Regions from separate parts of the Rhodococcus sp. FW305-130 genome, predicted to be linked through region 1. Evidence: riboswitches for the same ligand, from Rfam matches in the RefSeq annotation. Region 1 holds a riboswitch; the other holds the start of a gene.

The links. Region 1 has a riboswitch for cyclic di-AMP ahead of AC3WQS_RS17800 (C40 family peptidase). Riboswitches for the same ligand answer to the same signal wherever they lie in the genome.
Region 2: it holds a riboswitch for cyclic di-AMP, as region 1 does, so the genes downstream of both, AC3WQS_RS03685 (transglycosylase family protein) here and AC3WQS_RS17800 (C40 family peptidase) in region 1, are expected to answer to the same signal.

What each region holds. Positions count from the first base shown of each region.
Region 1 is NZ_JBYTAP010000005.1:335,149-342,911, forward strand. Features, by position in the region: gene trpD (anthranilate phosphoribosyltransferase) at 1-347, shown strand, start outside; gene AC3WQS_RS17790 (Lrp/AsnC family transcriptional regulator) at 356-631, opposite strand; gene AC3WQS_RS17795 (DEDD exonuclease domain-containing protein) at 710-2,470, opposite strand; cyclic di-AMP (ydaO/yuaA leader) riboswitch at 2,992-3,170, shown strand; gene AC3WQS_RS17800 (C40 family peptidase) at 3,185-3,742, shown strand; gene AC3WQS_RS17805 (C40 family peptidase) at 4,067-5,119, shown strand; gene AC3WQS_RS17810 (hypothetical protein) at 5,194-6,552, shown strand; gene AC3WQS_RS17815 (glycosyltransferase family 4 protein) at 6,660-7,763, shown strand, end outside.
Region 2 is NZ_JBYTAP010000001.1:757,703-765,465, forward strand. Features, by position in the region: gene AC3WQS_RS03675 (helicase-associated domain-containing protein) at 1-1,654, opposite strand, end outside; gene AC3WQS_RS03680 (hypothetical protein) at 1,715-1,903, shown strand; gene AC3WQS_RS03685 (transglycosylase family protein) at 1,987-2,550, opposite strand; cyclic di-AMP (ydaO/yuaA leader) riboswitch at 2,559-2,768, opposite strand; gene AC3WQS_RS03690 (YncE family protein) at 3,163-4,560, shown strand; gene AC3WQS_RS03695 (YccF domain-containing protein) at 4,682-5,071, opposite strand; gene AC3WQS_RS03700 (hypothetical protein) at 5,105-5,332, opposite strand; gene AC3WQS_RS03705 (cold-shock protein) at 5,548-5,961, shown strand; gene AC3WQS_RS03710 (DUF2771 domain-containing protein) at 6,050-6,517, opposite strand; gene AC3WQS_RS03715 (MFS transporter) at 6,544-7,763, opposite strand, start outside.

The DNA of each region.
Region 1 (7,763 bases):
CTTCGACGGTTCACATCGTCGGCGGTGGAAGTGTGCGAACTGTCACGCTGGATCCGCGCGACCTCGGAATCGACCGCGTTCCTCTCGAAGAGTTGCGCGGAGGAGACGCCGAATTCAACGCCACCGTCGCCCGAACGCTGCTTTCCGGACAGAAGGGGCCGGTCCGGGACGCGGTCTTGCTGAACGCGGGAGCGGCCATCGCGGCGTTCAACGGTGTCGGTGACGATCTCGAGGGTGCGATCTCCGCCGGGATGACTGCAGCCGCTGCCGCGATCGACAGCGGCGCCGGCGCTGAACTGCTTCACAAGTGGGCGGCACTCACCGCCGAACTGGCCGACCAAGCCTGATCGACGAGCTACTCGCCCAGCGAGAAACCGGCCTCGACGTCTGCGCTGGAGAATGACTGGAAGGCGATGTGTGTGGCGGTTCGGAGAACGCCGGGCACCTTGTTGATTCCTCCGGTGACCACGTCGGCGATCTGGGCGTGGTCACGTACCTTCACGATGGCGATCAAGTCGACGTCACCTGCGCACGAGTAGACCTCCGTCACTCCGGACAGGTCGGCGACGGCCTGCGCGGTTTCCGGGATCCGAGCGGACTCGGCGTGAATCATGACGATGGCGTTGATCATTTCTCTCCTCGATTTCCCGGTGGGTTGTGATGACCCGGTGGTTTCGATCGAGCTTAGGGGTGCCGCTCCGTCGTTACGTCATCGATGTTCGGATTCGGTACCGGCCCGCGCGAGTCGGCACCAGGCTTCCCACTTGCCGGCGCCGCCCGCAGGTTCGACGTAGCCGGATGTCGCCGACACGATTCGGACACCGTCCGATGCGAGCCACCGTGCGATCAGGCCCAGTTCTTCGGGTGACGCGCCGCGGAACGGTGCGTCGTCCGGTAGGACGGTTTCGGCTGCCGCGGTGATGGCGTCGACGACGGGCATCGGGTGAGTTCCACGTCTGGCGAGCCCGGCGGACGCGAGACGTCCGGAACGGATCACCGACAGCTCCCAGCCGCCGTCCCCGGTGGGACGGGCGAGAATCAGTTGTTCGATCGCCGCGACTGCTGCAAGTCGCTGAGTGCGCCGCACTGCGGTAGAGACTGCGACCGTTCGGTCACGCAGACGAGCAGCATTCTCGAACAACGCGTGTTCGGACAGCTCGTCTATTCGCGCCTGCATTTGTTGGAGGGGAGCGTCGTTGGTTCCCCGGAAGAATCCACGCACAGTCTCAGGGGCGGCCGCGTAGTCCTGCGCAGTGAGTTCCGGTGCCCAGGAGGCGGGACACGCCCCCAGTTCGCGAGCGGGGCAGTCAGGGCCGTGAACGGCGCCGCGCCCGAGACGTTTGGTGCACGTGCGTAGGCGGCTGAACTCTGCGACGGTGTCGGCGACTTCTACTGCGTCGCCGCGAGAGGTGAACGGGCCGATCGAATCGGCCGTAGGCGTGCGAACCACGGACAGTCTGGGAAACGCCTCGTCGGTGAGAGTGATCCACCATCCTCTTTTGGGGAATTTGGAGCGACGGTTGTACGGGGGTGCATGCGCGCTCAGTAGTCGTAGTTCACGCACCCCTGCCTCGAGCGCATGGGCGCACTCGACATGGTCGACGCGGGTGGCGAGCGCGACCATTTCCTTCATCCTGCCGCGGGTCTCCGAACCGGTGAAGTAGTTGCGGACGCGGCGTCGAAGGTCGGTAGCAGTTCCTATATAGAGGGCTTCGTCCGAAGGGCCTCGGAAAAGGTAGACACCCGGGCTTCGCGGCAGGTTTGCGGCGAAGGACCGTTTGGCCCGCTGATGTGAGGAAATGTTGGGCAGGTAGTCGACGAGTTCGCTGTAACTGTGGACGCCTTGGTTCCCGACTCTGTCGATCAACCCGTGTAGGACGTCGACGGTCGCACGCGCGTCGTCGAGCGCGCGGTGCGTCGGTTGGGTGGTCACCTGGAAGAGATGGGCGAGTGCGGAGAGTTTGACCGAAGGCGCCTCGTCGCGGGTGAGCACGCGCCTGGCGAGCTTCACAGTGCACAGCACACGGAACGCCGGCCACGGGCGTGCGCTGCGTGACGCCGCTGCTTTCAGGAAGCCGATGTCGAAGGGCGCGTTGTGTGCCACCAGCACCGCGCCCTCGGCGAATTCGAGAAAAGCGGGTAGGACACGTTCGATGGGAGGTGCGCCGATCAGCATGGCGGTGGTGATTCCGGTCAGTTCGACGATGTACGGCGGAATCGATCGGCCGGGATCGACGAGTGTTGCCATTTCACCGAGCACTTCGCCACCGCGGATCTTGACGGCGCCGATCTCGGTGATGGAGTCCTGGTCGGCGCTTCCACCTGTGGTCTCGAGGTCGACGACGACGAACGTCGTTTCGCTCAGCGGTGTGTCCAGCTCGTCGAAGCTCAGTTGCCGCCCGACGTCGAACTTCTCCCCGTCGGAGAACGGGGACGGAGACGGAAATTCTCGGGCCGAGGCGGGACTCACACCGCAGACAGTAGAAGGACCCCCCGACACGAATTCGAGATTGCATACGCGGAACCCGGCTCACTCCGACTTCCATTGGGAAAGCAACGGATTGACCCCCGACAAAAGTACGAGAGACGAGGATCACACTTGCGGTGGGAACTCGCGAATGCGGACTCCTACCTACTTACCGGTAGGGCGATTCGTGAGGGTGTTGCTACGGCGATCAGTCGCCGAAACCGCCTGATTGATCGAAACGGGTTCTAGTTTCAAGTAATCGGCGTTGAACTGCATGGAAGATCGGATTGTCGGGTTTGGTGACCCTTGCCAGTGGGTAGGAAGCGCAGGTTTGCGGGCCAGGTGAGCCTCGCCGAACAGACCTGTTGTTATCTCTTCGTGACCCGTCCGGCGTATCGCGGGCGCGGCAGCATGATTTCCGGCGAATCGGGCGCGATTGTCACGAAGCGGTCGACATCGTCGCGATCATTTCGTAACCTTCCTGAGACCTAACGAAGTCTTGCCGGACCAAACAGGACCGGCATCGTCAGGAACCGCCTAATCGGGATCTCCGCGAGGAACCCGAACCGGGAACCCAAGTTTCCACTGGGGTGAATCCCGCCTGGGGTGCAGCACGCATGATCGCTGCGGACCACGCGGGTAGGGCTGATCTTCCCAGCCCGAACCCGTCAGCTAACTCGGTCGGCGGATGAATGGAAGAAATGGAGCACCCCTTAAGTGGCGTCACAGAGTTTCAAGCGTTCAGCGCAGTTGGCAGTAGCCGGCGCGCTCGCAGTCGGAGCATTTGCCGCAACCGCTGCACCTGCCTCGGCAGACCCCATCACCATCCCCGGCGTCGGCACCTTCGAGGTTCCGGGCGTTTCTATTCCTCAGTTGCCGGTCATCCCGGGCATCACCGACATCGCACCGGCCGCTCCGGCCGCTCCCATCTCCAGTGTTGGTGAGCAGGCAGTTCGCGCCGCAGAGAGCAAGCTGGGCTCCCCGTACGTGTACGGCGCATCGGGCCCGGACGCATTCGACTGCTCCGGTCTGGTCCAGTGGGCATACAAGCAGGCTGGTCTGAACCTGCCTCGCACGAGCTACGACCAGGCCGCAGCCGGCGTTGCCGTTTCACAGTCCGATCTTCAGGTCGGCGACGTGATCTCCTTCTACGGCGGATCGCACTCGGGCATCTACGCCGGCAACGGCAATGTCATCCACGCGTCGACCGCTGGTCAGCCCGTGAAGCTCGCACCGGTGTCCTCGATGCCGTACGACGGTGCTCGCCGTTACTGATTTCTGAACACGCTCGACGGCTGTCTCCGGTAGACGGTCGGAACGATCCGCCGCTGCAAGGCGGCGGAGCTCGGGGGAGCTCCGGATCTTCGAATGTGGGCCTCGAATCTTTGATTCGAGGCCCACATTTTCGTTTCGCGACAATTCGCCCGGTACTTCACCCCGACACGCCTACCGGCGAGTAGACACAAACGTATGCCGTTCCGTAACCTTATCGAGACATTGCGCGGCCGAGACAGGTACTGTGGATAGTTGACAGCCAGCTAACAGATCGTCGACCGGTCCCGGTCGACGTCGCTTCACCGAGACGGAGAGTTGCATTCCGTGGTTTCATCGAAAAACAACAGTCGAGTACGCGCCGCATTGGCAGTGGGAGTGCTGGCGTTCGGACTCGTCGCAGGGCCTTCGATGCAGGCCGGTGCCGACCCCGTCATCACCAACCCCACCGAGGCGCTCGACAAGCTCGGTGAACTCTCCCGGGTATCCGAGCAGACCAACGAAGCGCTGCACAACGCACAGATCGACCTCGACGCGAAGCTGGCGGTCGCGAATGATGCGGACGCGCGTTCGGCAGCCGATCAGGGTCTTCTCGACGCGGCTTCGGCACGTGTCGCCGAGTTCGCTCCGGCGGTAAACCGTATTGCCACAGCGAATTACCAGGGTGCGCGGACCAATCGCCTCTTTGCGTTGATGGTGAGCGACTCGCCGCAGCAGTTGCTCGATCAGATGTCCGCGCTGGACGTGATTTCCAACGACGCGGCAGTGCAGGTCTCACAGTTCAACCAAGCCACTGCCGAAGCGCGTGCCGCCTCGGAAGCATCGAAGCGTTCGGCCGAAGAAGCGCGGACCGCCGCCGATCAAGCCCGCGCACTCAGTGACGATTTGCAGCGCAAGCAGAGTGAACTGCAGACGCAGATCGCCGACGTGACCAAAGCTTTCCAGAGCCTCACCGACGACGAGCGTAACCAACTGAGCGGTACGCCATTCCCGCCGGACGTCGATCTCAGCAAAATTCTAGCTAACTTGACGCCTGGTTCGGGTGCTGCTGCTCTGCAGGCAGGCCTCACGCGGATCGGTGACCCGTATGTCTGGGGCGCGACCGGCCCGAACGAGTTCGACTGCTCAGGTCTGGTCGTATGGGCCTACAAGCAAATTGGGAAGACTCTGCCGCGTTCGAGCCAAGCGCAGGCGCAGGGCGGTGTACCGGTGTCGAGGGACCAACTACAGCCCGGTGACGTCGTGACTTTCTACAGCGACAACTCGCATGTCGGTATCTACGCCGGCGACGGAAACATTCTGCATGCGTCGACGTTCGGCGTACCGGTGAAGGTTCAGTCGATGGCAGGCATGGAGTTCTCCACTGCGCGTCGTTACTGACGGCTTGCTGCGCCCGAGCGGCGTGTGGCCAGCCGCCGTGAAGCGTCGAGTCGAGTTCTCCTACACTCGGCACCGTGCCGACTGAACCGATGACGACGCCCGACGTCGGCGCAGATCGACCACGCCGTTGGGAGTATCCAGCCCTCGTGGCGCTCGGCGTTGCCGTGGTGCTCGTTCTAGGGTTGACGATCTTCCTGACGAACAGGTCCGATTCCGACGAAAATGCGGCCAGTGAGCAGGACGCCGACCGCACCGCGCAGGTACAAGCATTTCTCGATGCATGGGCTGCGGCGCAGATGTCCGACGATCCGTCGGGGCTGGCGAAGTTCGTCGACAGTGCCGCGGCACCCGGTGTGCTCGAAGCGGAAGTTCGACGAGCCACCGCTGCGGGAGCGCTCGACTTTGCCGACTGGGGATACGAGATTCCCAGCGGCGGCCTGACACCGGCGCCGCGAACCGGTGCACCGGACGGAGACGTCGAGGTCTGGAATGCACAGGTTCTGTTGCGATACGCCCTCGACGGCGTTGACGCATTGCCCACTCGCAAGGCAGTGTCCATGACGCTCGCGAAACGCGGCGATCAGTGGTCGGTTCTTGCGGACGGGTCGATCGTCGGACTGGACGGAGCCCGAACGGCGGGCGAATCCTGGAACGGCCCTTGGGACTTCGGCCCGCTGGCCGTCGCCGAAAATACCGCGGGCAATGCACTCGTGATCGGTCACCCGGGTCAGCAGGCGTTCGTCGACGCTTTGGCGGCCGATGTGGACTCAGCCATCGAGAACACGACGCAGTTGTGGGGGCCGTGGTGGTCCGAGCGCGCGGTGCTCATGGTGGCGGGGTCCGCGGAGGAGTTCACCGCACTGGTCGGCTCCCATCACGACGGCGCTTCGATTGCCGCAGTGTCGGTCGCGGATGCAACGGCGGACGGGTCTTCCGACGTGAGCGGCCAGCGGGTGGTCTTCTCACCTGCCGCGGCTTCGAGGCTGACCGACATCACCAGGCGAACGGTGTTGCGCCACGAGCTCATGCACATAGCCGCCCGATCGAAAACCCGTGACGGGTCGCCGATGTGGGTGTTGGAAGGGTTCGCCGAATACGCGGGAAATCGTGGATCCTCGCGGGCCTGGGGTGAGATCGCGCCGACTCTGGCAGCAGCGGTCCGCTCCGGCGATACTCCGACAGAGTTTCCGGACGACACACAGTTCGGCGGTGTCCCGGTCGTGAGTTCACTGGCGTACGAATCGGCGTGGTCTATCAACGCGTATATCGCTGATCGATTCGGCGAGGCGAAGCTGACCGACCTCTTTCGCGCCCTCGCCTCCGGAAAGATGACGGCCGAAGACCTCGACTCGCGGATCCGAGCGGTCCTCGGCGTCGGAACCGAGGAACTGCGAGTCGGCTGGGTCGACTGGACCAACAGCCATCTGGGCTGAGCAGTTCGCGGCTGGGTCAGTTGCAGCGGCGAGGTGAGCTTCGCAAGTCTCGAAGCACTGCGTGCCCTTGTCACGACTCCAAGCACAGCGTGCCCTACGGTGGACGGATGCGCCGGACCCTCTTGGTGACCAACGATTTTCCTCCTCGCCCCGGAGGTATCCAGTCTTATCTCCACACGTTTGCCGGGCACCTGCCGGCGGACAAGTTGGTGGTGTACGCACCGCGGTGGCGGGGCGACTCGCACAAGAAGTTCGATGCGGCACAGCCTTTCGAGGTCGTTCGGCACCCGACGACACTGATGCTGCCGTCGCCCTTTGTCGCTCGTCGGGCCGCGAAGCTGGTCAAGAAGCACGACTGTGAGTCGGTGTGGTTCGGTGCGGCAGCGCCCTTGGCGTTGTTGGCGCCGGTTGTTCGACGCGCCGGAGCGAGCCGAGTGATCGCGAGTACTCACGGCCACGAGGTCGGGTGGTCGATGATTCCCGGTGCGCGGCAGTCGTTGCGTGTTATCGGCGATCACACGGATGCGGTGACGTTTGTCAGCAAATACACCCGTGGACGGTTCTCGGCGGCTTTCGGCCCGCAAGCGGCGCTCGAGCACCTTCCGTCCGGAGTGGACACGTCGGTGTTCCACCCGGACTCGGTCGCCCGCGCAGAACTGCGCAAGCGATACGGGCTGGGGGAGCGGCCCACGATCCTGTGCCTGTCGCGGCTCGTGCCACGCAAGGGGCAGGACATGCTCATCAAGGCGCTGCCGACCATTCGCAAGAGCGTCGACGGGGCGGTACTGGTGATAGTCGGCGGTGGACCGTACGAGGACCACCTCCGTCAATTGACACGTAAGACCGGGATGGACGATCACGTCGTCTTCACCGGCACGGTGCCCGCCGCAGAGTTGGCGGCTCACCACACGATTGCCGACGTGTTTGCCATGCCGTGTCGCACGCGAGGCGCGGGATTGGATGTCGAAGGACTGGGAATCGTCTACCTCGAGGCCTCGGCGACCGGCGTTCCGGTCATCGCCGGCCGCAGTGGTGGCGCTCCGGAAACCGTGCAGCAGAACAAGACCGGGCTCGTGGTCGACGGCACCTCTGTTCGCGACGTCGCCGAATCCGTGATCGAGGTGCTGTCCGATCGTGATCGAGCGGCCGCGATGGGAGCCGCCGGCCGGGCGTGGGTTGCCGAAGACTGGAAGTGGGACACGCTCGCTTCG
Region 2 (7,763 bases), on a different contig from region 1:
ATTTCGAGGCGAACATCGCATGCAGTTCGGTGGCCGTCAGACCGGCGTCGAGCGCACGACGCACGCTGTCCTCGCTGATGCGGTACATGGACGCCGATCCTGCCGACTCGATGTCCGCGACCAGGCTCACCTGCTCGAGCAGGTCCGGTACGAGCGGGCCGGGCGCAACCAGAGTCAGATCTGCCTGGACCAGGATGTAGTCGATGGGCTCGGGTAGCGCGGACTGCATTTCGGCTTCGGCGTGCCCGCCGTGCAGCAAAGCTCGTCCAGGTGACGACAACGCGCCGCGGGCCACCAGTCCGAGCGCGGCGGCCTCGTCCAGAGTCCGCTCGATTGCGAACGTCCGTAGGCGCCCGCTCCATCGCGGGCGTCGCCACGCCAGTAGTCGACTTACCTCGACGGCCGATGCAGTCTGGCCACTGTCGAGTTCGGAGAGTAGTCCCAGAATGGCCTGGCGATCGCGCGGAGCCGCCGGGGCCCGGCCTTCCTCGGACAGCGCCGCGATGGGCTTGTCGGTGGAATCCCTCAGCCCGATCATCCACGGAACTCGCGGTACGTCGACCCAGGCGGACGCCAGCACCTCCCACCGACGAGCTGTGGACGCGTTGAGCCAGCCGTCGACGGCGAGTGTGGGCGTCCAGTATTCGTCCGCGTTGTCCGAGACCGGCGCCGGGTCGGGCGTTCCACTGGCGATGAGTCCGGCTGCCGAGAGCAATTCGACGAGCAGGCTCACTCGCGCTTCGTCGAGATCGGCCGTCTTGGCCACGCGTCGTAGTTCTCGAACACCGAGTCCACCGGCTCGCAGTGCTGGGGCCGGTGCTGCGCCCAGAACAGCGATCACGCTCTCGCATTGGCGTACCAACTCGAGCGCCTCGCCGGCCGCTGAGGCGTTCACGTCCGCGGGTTTGAGTTTGTCGCCCCCGATGACGGGTGCGGTCAGCGTCGTCGGATCGAAAACCGGCTCGCCGCGGATGACCTGACGAACCGTCGCCGGAAGCTCGACGGTCTGCTCGTCGAGCCACCGCAGCAGGCCGGCCGCCAGCAGTCGCTGAACCGGGCGCTCAGGCGGCGTTCCGGGGGCGGCGTCGCGGGTGCGACCGATCGGGCTGGAGTTGGCGAGAGTCTCGAGGAGATCCCGCTCGCGGGTGTCCAGAGCGTCGAGGGCTGCCGAGATCTCGGTCTCGGTCATCGCCTCGGCAGGTTCGAGGGCTCGCCCCACACGCCACGGAATCATCCCGATGACTGCCGGGACGACGCTGATGGAATCGACACCCCAGACGAGGGCGGACGCACGCATCTTCGACAGTGACTTGTCGACGGCCTTCTTGGTGACCTTGCCCTTGCCGGTCAGGGCGCGTTCGGCGATTGCACTGTTGAGCTCCGCCCGCGTCATCGGAGTTTCCTCGGCGCCAGCCAGTGCCAACAATTCGAGAAGACCGAAATCGAGGGTGTCGAGTTCGTCCGCCGCTCGGCTGACCGACGCGCGTTGCTGCGCCCGACCACTGAGAACCACCATCGTGCTCGGCGGCGGTACGGCCAGATCGGGGCGCAGACGCAGCAACTCCGTCAACTCGGCGTCACTGCGCGCCGAGAGCCAATCGGTCAGACTTTCGGCTGCGGAACTGCCCGCCGGGGTGCCACGTGTTTCGGTCATCAGGTATCAGATTAGAGACCTGGTCTGTACGGCGTAACGGCGTCCTGTCAAAATGACTTCGTGGCCAACAATTCGAAGCAACACTATGTAGATCCAGGATGGCCGGAAACTGCAGACGGAGATCACGCAGTGACCGAATTGTCATCGACCCGCGCAGGTGGACTTTCACCCTTCGGCGAGGACACCACCTTTCCGGTTCCGGTGGAGTCACTTCCTTACGTACACCCGCACACCGTCATCAACCGATAACAACTCGACACGAAGAAGGCCCGCACCGATTCGGTGCGGGCCTTCTTGATGTTCGAGCGTCCGAGCGGACAGTCTTACCGGTGTTACTTGAGGAACGTCTTCGCGGTGTCGGCGACTGCGAGGATCTGCGGGTCGACCGGGATGCCGTTGGCCTTGGCGAACGCGATTGCCTGATCGATGGCGTCAGCGACCGGGTGTGCAACGGTCTGAGCGACCTGCTGTGCCGGAGCCGGAGCTGCCTGAGGAGCCGTGGTGGCCGGAGCGGAACGCTCGGTGGCGCCGCTGCTCAGTCCGAGGCTGGAGGAGCAGGACGGCCATGCGCCCCAACCCTGGTTTGCGAGAACACGCTCGGCAACAACGATCTGCTGCTCGCGGGTGGCCTGGTTTGCGGTGGCTGCGTACTGTCCGCCGCCGTGTGCGTTCCACGTGCTGGGGGAGAACTGCAGTCCGCCCTGGTAACCGTTGCCGGTGTTGATGGCCCAGTTTCCGCCGGCCTCACACTGGGCGAGACGATCCCAGTCGGAGTCGGGGGCAGCGCTTGCGGTTCCGGTGGCTGCAATTCCTGCTACGCCCATGATGGCGCCGGTGACGGCGACCTTGGCGACAGTGCGACCGGTGGTGGTGGGCTTGCGATGGCGTCCGCTCATGATGGTCGAAATCCTCTCCACACGCGCCTGCGAGGTCAGCTGTCGGGTTCGGGCTGAGAGGTCGCCCGGCCTCGCCTTTCCTGGCTGGAAAGGGTCTGGCTTCACCCCAAGATTCGGTCTTGCGATCGAACCGGTGTCCACTGGAGAACTTTTCTGTTCTCACAGAGGACTTTGGGTCCCCCGTCCTCGTCCCTGGAATGCTCTGTCGGAAGTCCGGTACCCGCGGGACAAGGCTTGGCGCGGCGGGCCGGAGGTGGCCGAGTTTCCCGGCCGAAAACGACGGTAACGGCTCGAGTCTCTCGTGTCACCATTTGATAACGCGGCGTGGCGAAGGACGTACAACGCGTCACACAAAGCGCAGGAGACTCTTCCCAGGTAGGTGGGGGTGCCTGAGTGAATGTCCGGTTGTGTCCGTTCCGTTATCCACCCGTAATGTGAGCAAGGTCACACGTTATGTGGAAATGGAATTCCGGCCGAGTGAGAGGTGCGCCGATCCAGGTCGAAGATGTGTCCTGTGTCTCAACATCGAGATTGAAACTTAGGTTAGGTTTGCCTGACTTGCCCCGAATGGGCAGGGTTCGCAGAGTCTTCCAAAGAAGTAGGGCACCCCTCATGAAACTGCAATACCGTCGGCGTGCGGTCACCGCGTCACTCGCCGTCGCCGCTGCTGCTGTCGGCCTGGCCGTCACTGCTCCCGCTGCACACGCCTCACCCGAGGATCCGACACACGGTGTTGTCGGAAGCTATTCCGCAACCCAGCCCGGCGACATCGTCGTCGACTCGGCAACCCACCGCGGATACATCACGCAGTACGGCGGACCGACCAGCTCGTTGTCCGTCGTCGACACGAACACCGGCAAGTCCGTCGGCACCATCGACGGTGTCGTCGGTTACCCGTCGGCACTTGCCGTGGACTCGGACCTCGGACGCGCATACGTGTCCTCCTCCTACGGCGGCGCGATCTCGATTGTCGACACGAAGACCGGCAAGGTCGAAAAGACGGTCACGCTGAGCGAGAAGAACCCCGACGGCTCGCGGCCGCAGATCAACGATGTCGTCGTCGACCCCACAACACACCGCGCGTACTTCTCGGACTACAAGTCCGGCAACATCCGAGTCGTCGACCCCAACGCCGCCGACGCCGTGTCGAGCATTCTGGTCGACAAGTCGGCAACGCCGACCAAGCTCGCCTTCGACAGTGTCCGCGGCTTTCTCTACATCGCGGACACCAACTTCTTCGACGAGAATTACGGCCGCACGCTGTGGCAGGCGGACGTACGCAAGGGCGGAGCACTCAAGTCGATCGTGCGTGCCGACAACCTCTACCCGGTCGACGTCGATGTCGACACGAACACCGGCAACATCTACATGACCGACACCCGGGCAACCAACCTGTGGGCGATCACCCCGGCCGGCGCGGTTCTGTCGAAGACCACGCTGTCTCCGACCGCGATTCCCAACGGCGTGGTCGTCGACGCTGCTGCAGGCATTGCATATGTCGCGGACGTCATGAACGGACACCTGTGGTCGGTCGATCTGACGACCCGCGCCACCACCGCTCTGACCGATACCAAGGTTCCGGCACTGGAGAAGGTCAAAAACCTCGCGCTCGACACCTCGACCGGCGCCATCGCGTCGACGACCAACGGGGGCAAGGTGACCGTCGTTGCTGCGTACCCGCTACCCGCGACCGTTGAACTGCCTGCCGCTCAGGTCGGTAAGGCGTATTCGCAGAAGCTCACTGCCGCTGATACCCGGGCAACCTTTGCGCTCACCAACGGTGCTCTGCCCGGCGGACTGACCCTCGCACAGGACGGCACCATCTCGGGAACCCCCACGGCCGTCGGCAGCGTCACCGTCGAGATCACTGCGAAGAGCGTGCTTTCGCGCGCTTCGAGTGTGACCATCGTGGTCTCCGAGGGTCCGGTCGGCCCCGTTGATCCGGGCAACCCGGGAACGGGTACCGGTTCGCTCGGTAACCTCCCCGGACTCGGTAGCCTCGGCCGCTGATCCGACCTGATACGAGAGAACCCGACCACAGCACCTGCAGTGGTCGGGTTCTTCTGTCTCCGGGCCCGCTTACGCGTAATTGACGCGGTCCACGGCTATGCGTAATTGACGCGGTCCACGGCTATGCATAATTGACGCGGTCCACGTCGACGATCTCCTTGCCGAGCGGCATCAGCGAGATCGGAATCATCTTCAGGTTCGCGACCGCGAGCGGAATTCCGATGATCGTGATCGCCATCGCGACGGCGGTGACGATGTGTCCGATCGCCAACCAGATACCGGCGATGATCACCCAGATGACATTGCCGATCATCGAACCGACGCCAGCGGTCGGCTTGTCGACGACGGTCTTACCGAACGGCCACAGTGCGTAGATGCCGATGCGGAATGCCGCGATTCCGAAGGGAATCGTGATGATGAGGATGCAGCAGATGATGCCTGCGGCGAAGTAGCCCAACGCCAGCCAGAAGCCGCCGAACACCAGCCAGATCACGTTCAGGAGGATTCTCATGGTCAGTGACCTTTCGGTTGAAGGCGGGGGTGATCAGCGCACGCGTCGGCCGGATCTGAGTGTGTAGACGATGGCCAGAAGGAAGCCGATCGGGCACGCGAGTGCCACCAGGTACAACGCCAGGCCGGGCGGGGTGTCGCTGAAGATGTGGACTGCGAAGATGGCCACGATCGCCAGGAATCCGACGATGAACAGTGCCATCGCCGTACGGAACAGACCGTTTCCGGTGCCGGAAGTGCGCGGGTTCGGTTGAGGGTCCACACCTACGAGGATAGTGCCTGTAAACCTGGGTGCCGACCCGGGTTCGTCACAGGTAGACTGTTAACAGACTGCGCGCCCCGCTGAAGCAAGTGTGGGGCGCGTTCTTTTGCATTCTTCCACCGGAAGCGATGCGAGCAAGGCCATGAGGCTCTTCCGAGAGCCTCCCGAGCACATTGGGGCAGATGCCCCAGTCGAGTGATGAGCAGGTGAACGCGGTGCCGACCGGCAAGGTGAAGTGGTACGACGTCGAAAAGGGTTTCGGCTTTCTGTCGCAGGAAGAGGGCGAGGACGTCTACGTCCGTGCTTCCGCTCTCCCCGAGGGCGTCGAAGGCTTGAAGGCCGGCCAGCGCGTCGAGTTCGGCATGGCTGCGGGCCGCCGCGGTCCGCAGGCGCTGAGCCTGAAGGTGCTGGAGCCGGCGCCGTCGTTGCGGGGCGCTACGGCGACGCGTCGTGAGCCCGTCGAGCGTAAGCACACCCCTGACCAGCTGCACGGCATGGTCGAGGACATGATCACGTTGCTCGAGGCGAAGGTCCAGCCGGATCTGCGCAACGGCAAGTACCCGGACCGCAAGACCGCTCAGCGGATCTCCGAGGTCGTCCGAGCCGTCGCTCGCGAGCTCGATACCTGATCGCTCGATTCGAGCTGCCGTACACGGCTTCGAAACAAAATGCCCTGCACACCAATCGGTGTGCAGGGCATTTTCGTTCTTCCGGGGATCAGGCGGTCTTGATCGACCAGATCAGTAGTCCCTGTTCGCTTCCCTCACCGACGGCGAGGTGGATTTCGACGCCGACGAGTTGCTTGACGGGATCGCTCGAAGATTCGACCGTCACTGCCAGGGCCTCGCCGGGCTCGAAGACTCGGGGTTCGCCGGTCTGGTTGCCGTCGGCATCCTCGTAGACCGCCAGCAGGGCCCACTGCGCATCGGAGACGTCCGTCGACAACGACAGCTGCAGCGGGTAGCCCGCGGGAACGTCGAGGGCATAGATGTCGCCCACCTGGGCGCACTGGGACAGATCGATGGTGCAGAACCCGGCAGGGTTCGTCTCGATCGTCTTGCCGTGTGCGTATGCAGTGATGACCGGCAGCTTTTCGGGGTCGTCGTTGATGTTCTTGATGATCACGAAAAGAACGGAGACGTAAGCAACTAGTGCCACCACCATCAGGACACTGATCGCTGCCACGATCTTCTTTGTTCTCGAGCGCATCATCACTGCGGAGTACTTCCTTGTCCTCGGTTGGATTTACCGGTGTAAATCACTTCGGTCACTTCTTGTTCGGCCAGATCGGGTCGCTTCCCGCCGAGGCCGGGCAGGAGGCTGCTTCCTCGGTAGCTCAGGAAGGTCTGCAGAAGCCCGATCGTCAGGAACACCGATACAACAGTGAACCCGATCCAGTATTCGGTCGGAAGCAGAACCCCCAATGCGCCGCCGAGTACCCAGCTCAACTGCAGAACCGTCTCGGATCTGCCGAATCCGGACGCGATCGATTCCTCGGGCAGGTCGTGCTGGAGTGACGCGTCGAGTGAGACCTTGGCGAGTGCGCTGGCTGCGGAGGCTACGAGTGTGGCCAGCGCAGCGGTCATCAGGTTGTCCGTCAGCGCTGCGATCACCGCGATGATCCAGACCGACGCAGTGCACCGGAGCACGATCAGTGCGGGCCGGCCGAGCTTGAGGCGCGCACCCGTGGCATTTCCGGCGAAGTTTCCCAGACCGGCCGCTGCGCCGACCAGGCCGAGCATCATGGCTTGCTGGAGCGGCTCGTGATCGGTGCGTGATTTGGCGACGAACGCGATGTAGAGCGTCAGGAAGCCGGTGAGCACGCGAATAGTGCCGTTGCCCCAGAGTCCGATGATCACGGCGCGTCCGAGAGGCTGTCGGACCTTGGCCGGTTTCGCGTTCGGCTGTGGTGGGGCGCTGCCGGCGTGGTGCGCCTCGTCCGGGTGGTAGGTGATGGTCGCGGGAACCTCACCCTCGGTGACTTCGACCCACGACGGGATTCGCATGCTCAGATATGCGCCGAAGACGGTGACGGCGACGGCGAACCATAAGGCTCCGGTGGAACCGAAAGCGAGCGCGAGCGCACCCGCGACGGCGCCGGCGCCGATCGTTCCGCCGATCAACCCGAAGACCGTCAGACGCGAATTGACGCGCACCAGGTCTATTTCCGGTGGTAGGACGCGTGGTGTCACCGCACTCTTGAGTACCGAGAACGATTTACTGAGCACCATCATGCCGAGCGCGGCCGGATAGAGGATCCAACTGTCGAAGTTGAAGACCAGGATCACTGCGAGGAGCGTCCGGATTCCGAACGACGACGCGAGTGCGATGCGGCGGCCGCGCTGCAACCGGTCGAGCATCGGACCGATGAGCGGTGCGATGACCGCGAACGGTGCGATTGTGATCAGGAGATAGAGCGCGACCTTGGTCT